Regions from separate parts of the Streptomyces sp. NBC_01224 genome, predicted to be linked through region 3. Evidence: riboswitches for the same ligand, from Rfam matches in the RefSeq annotation. Region 3 holds a riboswitch; each other region holds the start of a gene.
The links. A riboswitch is a leader RNA that binds a small molecule or an ion and turns the genes downstream of it on or off. The one in region 3 is predicted to bind cobalamin.

Region 1: another riboswitch for cobalamin. It lies ahead of OG609_RS38515 (ABC transporter substrate-binding protein); the one in region 3 lies ahead of OG609_RS03245 (CbtB domain-containing protein).
Region 2: another riboswitch for cobalamin. It lies ahead of OG609_RS28690 (prenyltransferase/squalene oxidase repeat-containing protein); the one in region 3 lies ahead of OG609_RS03245 (CbtB domain-containing protein).
Region 4: another riboswitch for cobalamin. It lies ahead of OG609_RS44170 (ABC transporter substrate-binding protein); the one in region 3 lies ahead of OG609_RS03245 (CbtB domain-containing protein).

The regions. Positions count from the first base shown of each region.
Region 1 covers NZ_CP108529.1:8,497,960-8,500,154, reverse strand. Annotated here, with positions in the region: gene OG609_RS38520 (FecCD family ABC transporter permease) at 1-160, opposite strand, end outside; gene OG609_RS38515 (ABC transporter substrate-binding protein) at 214-1,281, opposite strand; cobalamin riboswitch at 1,318-1,505, opposite strand; gene OG609_RS38510 (beta-ketoacyl-[acyl-carrier-protein] synthase family protein) at 1,584-2,195, opposite strand, start outside.
Region 2 covers NZ_CP108529.1:6,373,228-6,375,422, forward strand. Annotated here, with positions in the region: gene OG609_RS28690 (prenyltransferase/squalene oxidase repeat-containing protein) at 1-1,109, opposite strand, end outside; cobalamin riboswitch at 1,222-1,359, opposite strand; gene OG609_RS28695 (MBL fold metallo-hydrolase) at 1,424-2,195, opposite strand, start outside.
Region 3 covers NZ_CP108529.1:739,160-741,354, forward strand. Annotated here, with positions in the region: gene OG609_RS03240 (CbtA family protein) at 97-870, opposite strand; gene OG609_RS03245 (CbtB domain-containing protein) at 899-1,114, opposite strand; adenosylcobalamin (AdoCbl) riboswitch at 1,160-1,252, opposite strand; gene OG609_RS03250 (histidine phosphatase family protein) at 1,375-1,968, shown strand; gene OG609_RS03255 (hypothetical protein) at 2,070-2,195, shown strand, end outside.
Region 4 covers NZ_CP108529.1:9,622,016-9,624,210, reverse strand. Annotated here, with positions in the region: gene OG609_RS44175 (IS3 family transposase) at 1-733, shown strand, start outside; cobalamin riboswitch at 988-1,139, shown strand; gene OG609_RS44170 (ABC transporter substrate-binding protein) at 1,179-2,165, shown strand; gene OG609_RS44165 (FecCD family ABC transporter permease) at 2,162-2,195, shown strand, end outside.

The DNA of each region.
Region 1 (2,195 bases), 7.8 Mb from region 3:
CCCAGCCGAGGTGGGAGGCGACCGTGGACCAGACGTCGGCGACGGAGATACGGGCGGGGCCGATGGTGACGGCGACCGCGACGGACAGCACGAGCAGTGCGATGCCACAGGCCCATAGGGCTCCCCCGCGCAGCTTCCGTAGCCCCGTGCCACTGCGCACGGCTGCTTCAAAGGCCCGTGACGCGTCCACCGCCGTGGCCCGTTCGGTGTCCGTCACCCCGCGAATCCGAATGTGCGCAGCGCGGCGGCGACGCGTTCCACACCCTCGACCGTCCGGATGGACGGGTTCATGGCCTGGCCGCTCAACAGGACGTACCGCTTGTGCCTGACGGCGTCCATGTTCTTCGTGACGGGGTTGGACTCCAGGAATTCGATCTTCTTCGCGGCGCTCTCGGCGGTCTGTGCCTTGCGGGTCAGGTCTCCGATGACCAGGACGTCGGGGTTGCGGTCGGCGACGGTCTCCCAGCTGATCTGGGGCCATTCCTCATGGGTGTCGTCGAAGACGTTCTTCGCGCCGAGTTCCCTGGTGATGATGCCGGGCGCTCCACAGCAGCCGGCCAGGTACGGGGCCTTGGAGTCGGAGAACCAGTAGAGGAGGGTGGCGTCGGAGGCGTCGATGCCCTCGGTCGCCTTCTTCACCCGGGCCCGCAGCTGCGCCACGAGTGTGTCGCCGCGTTTCCGCACGCCGAACACCTCGGCCAGGTCGCGCACTTCGTCGTAGACGCTGTCCATGGTCAGTGGCGCAGTACGGGCTCCGTCGCCGCCGCCGCTGTTGTCCTTGCCGGTGCAGTCGGCGGGCGAGACATAGGTGGGGACGCCGAGATCCTCGAACTGTTCGCGGGGTGCAACGCCGCCCTTGGCCAGCGTCGACTCGAATGACGCGCTGATGAAGTCGGGTTCCTGGTCGAGGACCTTCTCCGACGACGGCCGGTTGTCCGCGATCCTGGGAACCTCGGCGTTGGCCTTCTCCAGGCTCTTCATCACCGGGTCGGTCCAGGTCGAGGTGGCGGCCAGCCGGTCGGCGAGGCCGAGGGAGAGCAGGATCTCCGTCGATCCCTGGTCGACCGAAACGGCCCGGTGCGGTGCGGCTTCGACGGTGACGGTGCGTCCACAGTTCTTCAGCGTCACGGGGTATCCGTCGGCGGAGCCGGACTTCGCGGCAGAGCTGCTCGTTCCGCCCCCGCAGGCGGTCAGCAGGACAAGTCCCGCCGAGAGCAGGGCAATGGCACGGACAGGGCTGGCTATGGACGGCACGGAGTCCCTCTGCGTCTCGGGGCTCATGCGCGGAGCCCGGTGTACGGAGTCCTGCGCCCCGGTACCGGGTCGCAGGTGCCAGCAGGTCTTCGGACTCGGGCTCCTACGGACGGGGCGCCTTCCCAGGACACTCGCGGGTGTCCCAGTGGCCGTGGCCCCGCCCGTCCCCCTCACCGCTGCGCGTCAGTTCCGGATTCTCACCGGATTCCCTGACCCCTACGTGGAGTTTGACTGGCTTCGGCAAGCTATCACGAGCCTCCGCGCAGCTCATGGGCGGTGTGGCCGGTGGTACGCCGGGCTGTGCTCCCGTCGCACCACCCGCCCGATGCCTATGGACGCTGAAGAGCGATCACGGCGTTGTGCCCGCCGAAGCCGAAGGAGTGGCTGACGGCGCGCCGGATGGGCTGCCGCAGGGGTTGCCCGGTGACGCAGTTGATGTCGAACTCGGGCGCAGGGGCGTCCAGATTGGCGATCGGCGGTACGACTCCGCGCTGGAGCGTCAGGACGGTCAGTCCGGCCTCGATCGCTCCGGCCGCCCCCATGCAGTGCCCGAGTACGCCCTTCGGGGCGGTGACGGGCGGCCGGTGCGGGTAGACCCGGCCGATGAGGGCTGCCTCGGTGGCGTCGTTGATCGGTGTCGCCGTGCCGTGTGCGTTGACGTGCTCGACGTCCTCGGCCGCCCAGCCCGCGTCGCGCAGCGCGGCCTCGACCGCGGCCTGGGCGACCGCGCCGGACGGGTGCGGGCTTGTGGGGTGGTGGGCGTCGGTGGTGGCGCCGGTGCCCGCGAGCAGTGCCCGCGGCGCGGCGCCCCGGGCGACGGCGTCGTCCGCCCGTTCCAGCACCATGACGGCGGCGCCCTCACCCATGACCAGCCCGGCACGGTCGGCCGCGAAGGGCCGGCACCGCCTGGCCGGGTCGCCCTCTGCCCGGGCCGCGGCTCC
Region 2 (2,195 bases), 5.6 Mb from region 3:
GTCGTGATGGCCGCGGGGGCGGGACCGGTCGCGTTCAGCTTGTCGACCAGGTCGACGCCGCCGAAGTCGCGGGCGTCGGCGCCGGTCGCGTGCGCGGCGAGGGCGAGCTGCGCGTAGGCGGCGGGACCGTTCTGCTCGGCCCAGGCCCCGGAGTTCTTCTTCAGCCAGGCCACGGCCTTGGCCGCCTTGTCCTGGTGGCCCGCGGCCGACAGTGCGACGACCGCGTCCGCGGTATTGCCGAAGTCGGGCTGCGGGGTGGAGTCGGTGGCGCCGGGCATCGGCGCCAGGTTGAGATGACCGCTGGTCGCGAGGGCGTCTGCGAGGAAGTGGGCGCCGTTCTGCGCGGCCTGCTCGGGCGTGAGACCGGACCCCGGGTGGCAGCTGGGCGCCTTGACCGCGGCGTTGTTCCCGACGGCCAGGGCCTTGCCCATCGTGCCGAGCACGGCGGCCGCGGTGGCGTCAGCGTTGGCGGCGAGCTTCCCGGCCTTGTCGGGCTGGTAGGCGAAGGCGCCGCCGTCCTTGCTGTCGCACGGGATCGCGAGCCCCAGCAGTGCGTCGTAGGGGGTCTTGCCGCCCGGGGTCGTGATGTCCGCGATCCGCTGGCCCTGCCGGGCAAGGGCGCCGATCACCAGCGAGGTGGAGTTGGCGTCACTGGCCCCGCCCGCGGTGTAGCCCCAGCCGCCGTCCTCGTTCTGTACGGACTTCAGCCAGCGCACCGAGTTGTTCACGGTGTCCCGGTGCCCGCCCACCTCGACGAGCGCCTGGACGGCGGCCGCGGTGGCATTGGTGTCCAGCATGGTCTTCTCGGTGCACGGCTGGGAGACGTCGGGCCGGTACGCGGCGTAGGCGCCGTTGCCGCACTGCTGGGCGATCAGCCAGTCCACCGACTTCGTGGCGGGCGTGACGCCCTCGACCCGCTGAGCGAGGAAGGCCAGCGACTGCCGCCAGACACCGTCGTACGTGGGGTCCTTCGTCCCGTACAGCCCGGCAGGCAGTGCGGCGGACGGCGAGGGCGACGGGGACGGCGCTGCGACCGCGACCGGGGCAGCGGCCGCACAGAGCACGGTGGCGGTGGCGGCGAGCGTTGCTGCGCTGCGGCGTACGGTCATGGCGGGCGGGGCCTCTCCTGCGGGGGAACCGGGCACAGGCACGCTCACGCACCAGGCTCCGGCTCCGTATACCTCGACGGTGCCGACCACCGGGGTTCCGGTGGTGCGAGCCGGTCACGACCGCGGACAGGGCATTCCGACTCACCGTCTCCTACGACGGTTCACGGCTGCGTGGTCAGTGCCGGATTTGCACCGGCTTCCCCCTGAACGGGCATGATGACGACTCGCCCACTGTACCGGGCGCGGTCGGAGCGGTTCCGGGCCGGGAGGAGCGCCACCGCCCGCCCTCCGGCCCGCTGGAGCGTGGGCCGCCTTCACACTGCGACGTACGTCACGGGCTCGCTCCCCGCCACCGCCTCCGCGCGACCCAGCTTCACCAGCCGACGCAGATGCGCCTCGGCCTCCGAGACGGCGATGTTCCGTGATCCAGGCGGAATCTGCTCCCAGGGCCGGTTCCACTCCATCCGCTCGGCCAGCTGCCACGGTGTCAGCGGGGTGGCCAGCAGTCCGAGCAGCCCGGTCAGCCGCTCCTCGTGATGGTCCAGGAGTTCCCGCACACGCCCCGCGGCATCCGCGAACGCGTACTGATGGGCGGGCAGCACTTCGGCGACCCCGAGCCTGCCGATGCGCTCCAGGGAGTCGAGGTAGTCCCCGAGAGGGTCGGTCACCGTCGCGTCGTCCGGGTCCTCGTACAGCCCGATGTGCGGGCTGATGCCCGGCAGCAGATGATCTCCGGAGAAGAGGCGCCCCCGGCCGGGCAGGTCGGCGGGGTGGTGCTCCTCCAGGTGGAGGCAGACGTGACCGGGGGTGTGACCGGGGGTCCAGATCGCCCGCACCTTGCGCCCTGCCAGGTCCAGGAGTTCACCGGGCACGATCTCCCGGTCCGGCATCGCGGCCCGCAACCCGGGCAGGGTACGCATCCGGCCCCCGTCGGCCGCGGCGGCCCGCAACGGCGCGAGATGCTCCTCGGGCGCACCGACCGCGGTGAGCTTCGCCACGAGGTACTTCAGCCAGGTGCCTGGTTCCGACTGCCGGGTGCGGCGCACGATCGCGGTGTCCGCCGCGTGCATGGCGATCCAGGCGCCG
Region 3 (2,195 bases):
GTAGGCACCGGCTCGGCCGCGCATTACGGGACGACGGAACCCGCCGGGAAACTCCCGGCGGGTTCCGATGTCTTCCGGTTGTCAGTGGTGCGTCGGTCAGCCGGCCGCGGTGGCAGCCCGGTTCGCCGCACCGTTCCCGGTCCTGACGGAGTCGGTACTCGGCACGAGAAGCCGTTCCGTCAGCCAGCCGAAGACGAGGCCGAAGGTGATCCAGAGAGTGGCCTGCACGGCGAGCGTGGCCAGGCGGAACTCCCACAGCAGGCCGGCCGGGAAGTCCTTTCCGACCTCGTTGAACGAGGGCAGGAACGCGTAGGCGACCCCGATCACGACGACGTAGGCGGCGGATGCGGTGATCGTCGCGTTCCAGTTGCCCAGGCGTGGAGCCAGCCGCTTGCCGCAGATGACGGCAGCGACGGCCAGCAGCACACTGAGGGCGACCATCAGGAAGAACAGGGCGGTGCGTCGGCCGATCGTGTCGGGGTTGCCGACGGCCGGCGGGTTGGCCGGGTACTTCAGGAACGGCACGATGTACACCGTCAGCAGTGCCGTACCCGCGATCAGGGCGGCCGTGGCCCGCGGGCCGAATCTGCCGATCCGGCCGAGTGCGTAACAGAAGACGAGGGCGGCGATGCCGCCGATCGCCACACCGAAGACGAGCACACCGGTGGCAAGGCCGGCGGTGGACTGCATGGTGCGGCTGACGAGTTCCCCGCCGCCGCCGTGGTCATGGCTGTGCGCCTCTTCGAGGGCGATGGCCGCGTCCACCCGGGACTCGCCGAGGAAGTAGGCGACGACCAGAGCGAGCGCGCCCGCGGCGAGGCCGGCCAGCATGCCGCGGACGAGCAGGGCTCTGACAGATATGGAGTTCATGAGGATTTCCCCTGGATCGGACGGTACGTCAGTGACAGGGGAAACCGAGGAGGTGGCGGCCGTCGTGGACCCACTCGTGGACACCTTCGCCGGAGATGACCGCGGTGGCGCCCTGCTCGGCGCCGACGAAGTACAGCAGTACGAGCATGAGGATGCCGAAGAAGACCGCCCAAGGGGCAATGGCCTTCAGGGAGATGGGGGTGATTGCCGGTACGGCGGTGGCGGGGGCAGCAGTCTGTGCCATGGCAGAACCTCCTGAGGGAACACGCGTCCCGTTCGTGGTGCCTGAGACGAAGGTGCTGGGTCTGACTTCCCGTACGGGTACGGGTTCACAGTGGCGCGACCGTGCCGGATTCTCACCGGACTTCCGTCACACTTCGTCATGCTCATCGGACGATACCGCCTGGGAGCAGGCACGGCCATGGTGCCGTCGGCGGGGCCGGAACGGCCGGATGCCATGGTGGGTGCACTTGAGGGGCCAGACTTCAGGGAGTTGACCCGGTCATGACGATAAAGGTGATGTTGATCTCACCGGCGCTCAACGCCGCGCTGCGCGAGGCCCGCTTCGACGGCGATGCGCCGCTCGACGCGGTCGGGGTCCGGCGGGCCAGGACCGCTGCGGCAGCGGTGCCTGCGGCCGACCGGTATGTCTGCGGGCCGTCCGAACGGTGCACCCGGACCGCCGACGCACTGGGGTTGCACGCCGAGCACGAACTCGCGCTCGGCGGCTGGGACATGGGCCGGTGGAACGGACAGCGGCTGGAGGAGGTGAGCGGGAGCGAGCCGGAGGCGGTGTCGGCCTGGATGACCGATCCTTCGGCGGCTCCGCACGGCGGCGAACCGTTGCTGGAGTTCTGCGCCAGGGTCGGCCGCTGGCTGGATGCCCTCCAGCCCCTGTACGGCGACGAGGGCGGCCGTGTGCTGGGGGTCGTCGAGCCTGCGGTGGTGCGGGCGGTGATCGTAGGGGCGCTCGCTCTCCCGACGGAGGCGTTCTGGCGGCTGGACGTCGCCCCGCTGACGCTGACCGGGCTCAGCGGCCGCTCCGGACGGTGGAACCTGCACTGTGGGCAGCCGCTGTCCCCCGCTCCGGGGGACTGACGCCCTCCCGTGGCCCACGGTATGAACAACTGACGTGCCGCCTGTGGTCCGTTTCACGCGATCTACCGGGGGTCTGGCGGATCAGTGACCGGATACCGGTGATGAAGGACGCTCAGGTGGTGCAGGAGGGGGCGGCCGAGGAGGTGTTCGACGCGCCGCGGCATCCGCACACGAAGGCGCTGCTCGCGGCCGTCGTCACGATCGGTACGGATGCCGCCCCGCCCGGG
Region 4 (2,195 bases), 8.9 Mb from region 3:
GATCCGTGAGATCCACGCCTCCTCGCGGGGTGCCTACGGCGCCCCGCGCGTGCACGCCGCGCTGCGGCGCAAGGGACATGCGATCAACCGGAAGAAGGTCGAGCGGATCATGCGCGAGCGCGACATCCGCGGCATCACCCGCCGCAGACGCCGCCACCTGACGCAACAGGACACCAAGGCCGCACCGGCTCCGGACCTGGTCGGCCGCGACTTCACCGCTAACCGGCCCGGCATGAAGCTCGTCGGTGACATCACCTATCTGCCGACGATCGACGGCTGGTGGTATCTCGCGACCGTCATCGACCTGGCGACGCGCGAGGTGATCGGTTACGCGATGGCCGAACACCATCGTGCCGAGCTGGTCACCGACGCGCTGCGGATGGCCGCCGGCCGCGGTGACCTTCAGGGTGGCTGCATCATGCACACCGATCGCGGAAGCGAGTACACGAGTGGCGAATTCCGCCGCGAACTACAGGAGTTGAACCTGAGGCAGAGCATGGGAAGAACCGGCATATGCTACGATAACGCCGCAGCCGAGAGCTTCTTCGGACTGCTGAAAGCGGAGATCGGCACCGCCGTCTGGGAGAGCCGCGAGGCGGCCCGCGCTGACATCTTCCGCTTCATCGAGGTCGAGTACAACCGCACCAGGCTCCGCAAGCACCCCGAGTTCGGGTACCTCACCCCACTCGAAACCCGAGCCAGGCTGCAGCACGACTTCACCCCCGCAGCGTAAGCAACCGCTGTCCAAGACCAGGGGGGAACTTCACCGGCCGCATCATCCGGGCCGATGTCCACGACACCGACACCTTGGAGCCCCTGCGGATCAACTTGGACGAATACACCGGCGACTGGTCCTTGCACACGGCCCGCCCCCGACCGACTGACCGGACACGAAGCCGGGCCCTCAGGGCAGCTCACATCGACCTCGCCGCTCTGCGAGTGTCTCCCGTAGCTGTGAACAACTGCTGCGCGCGTCGTGTGCAAAGCCACCCTGCCGGAATACGCGGTCTGACAGAATGGCCTCCGAAAACTCAGGCGACGCGCGTCAGGAAACCGGTGTGAATCCGGTACGGTCCCGCCACTGTGACCGGGCTGCAGCAGCCCGGAAGCCAGATACTGGCCGCGCCGCCTTCTCGTACGACCCAGGGGACGAGGACATCCCCCGGAAAGGCTCGGCCATGCCCCCGATACGCCGTGTACCACTCGCGCTCATACCCCTGCTTCTGCTGCCGCTCACCGGCTGCGGCTCCGGAACGGGCGGTGTGGGCAAGGCAGAGGCCGCACCGGCCGTCGACGGTTTTCCCTACACGGTCACCAACTGCGGTACGAAGGCGACCTTCGACGCCCCGCCGAAGCGGGTCGTCACCATGAACCAGCACGTCACCGAGATCATGCTGGCCCTCGGGCTTCAGGACCGGCTGGCCGGGACGGCCTACCTGGACGACAGAATCCTGCCGAAGTACCGGTCCGCATATGCCAGGACCAAGGTGCTCGCGAAGGAGTACCCCTCCAAGGAAGTGCTGCTCGGCGCCAACCCCGACTTCGTCTACGGCGGGTACAACAGCGCTTTCGACATGACCAAGGGCCAGGACCGGGCGGGGCTCCAGAAGGACGGCATCAACACCCGGCTGAACATCGAGAACTGCACCAAGGGCAAGGTCGGTATCGATCAGCTCGCCACCGAGATCACCCAAGTCGCCAGGATCTTCGGCGTACCGGAGCGCGGCAAGAAGCTGCTTGCCGAGGAGCGACAGAAGATCGCGGCGGTCGAGGCAGATCTCAAGGGCTCCTCGCGTCCCTCGGTGTTCGTGTACGACTCCGGCGACAGCTCTGCGTTCACCGCTGGCGGTAAGGGCATCGGCAACGAGATCGTCCGGCTCGCCGGGGGCAGGAACGTCTTCGCGGATCTCGACGCCACCTTCGGCGACGTCTCCTGGGAGCAGGTCATCAAGCGCAAGCCCGAGGTGGTCGTGATCTACGACTACGGAGGCACCACGGTGGCGGCCAAGAAAAAGCGGCTGCTGAACGATCCGGCGCTCGCGGACGTGCCGGCGGTCAAGAACAAGAAGTTCGCGGTACTCCCGCTGTCCTCGGCCGTGCTCGGTGTCCGGGTCGCCGACGCCGTGCAGGACCTGGCCGGGCAGCTGCACCCCGGCACTCCGTGAGCGCGGAGTCCGCCCGCCCCGGTCCGAAGT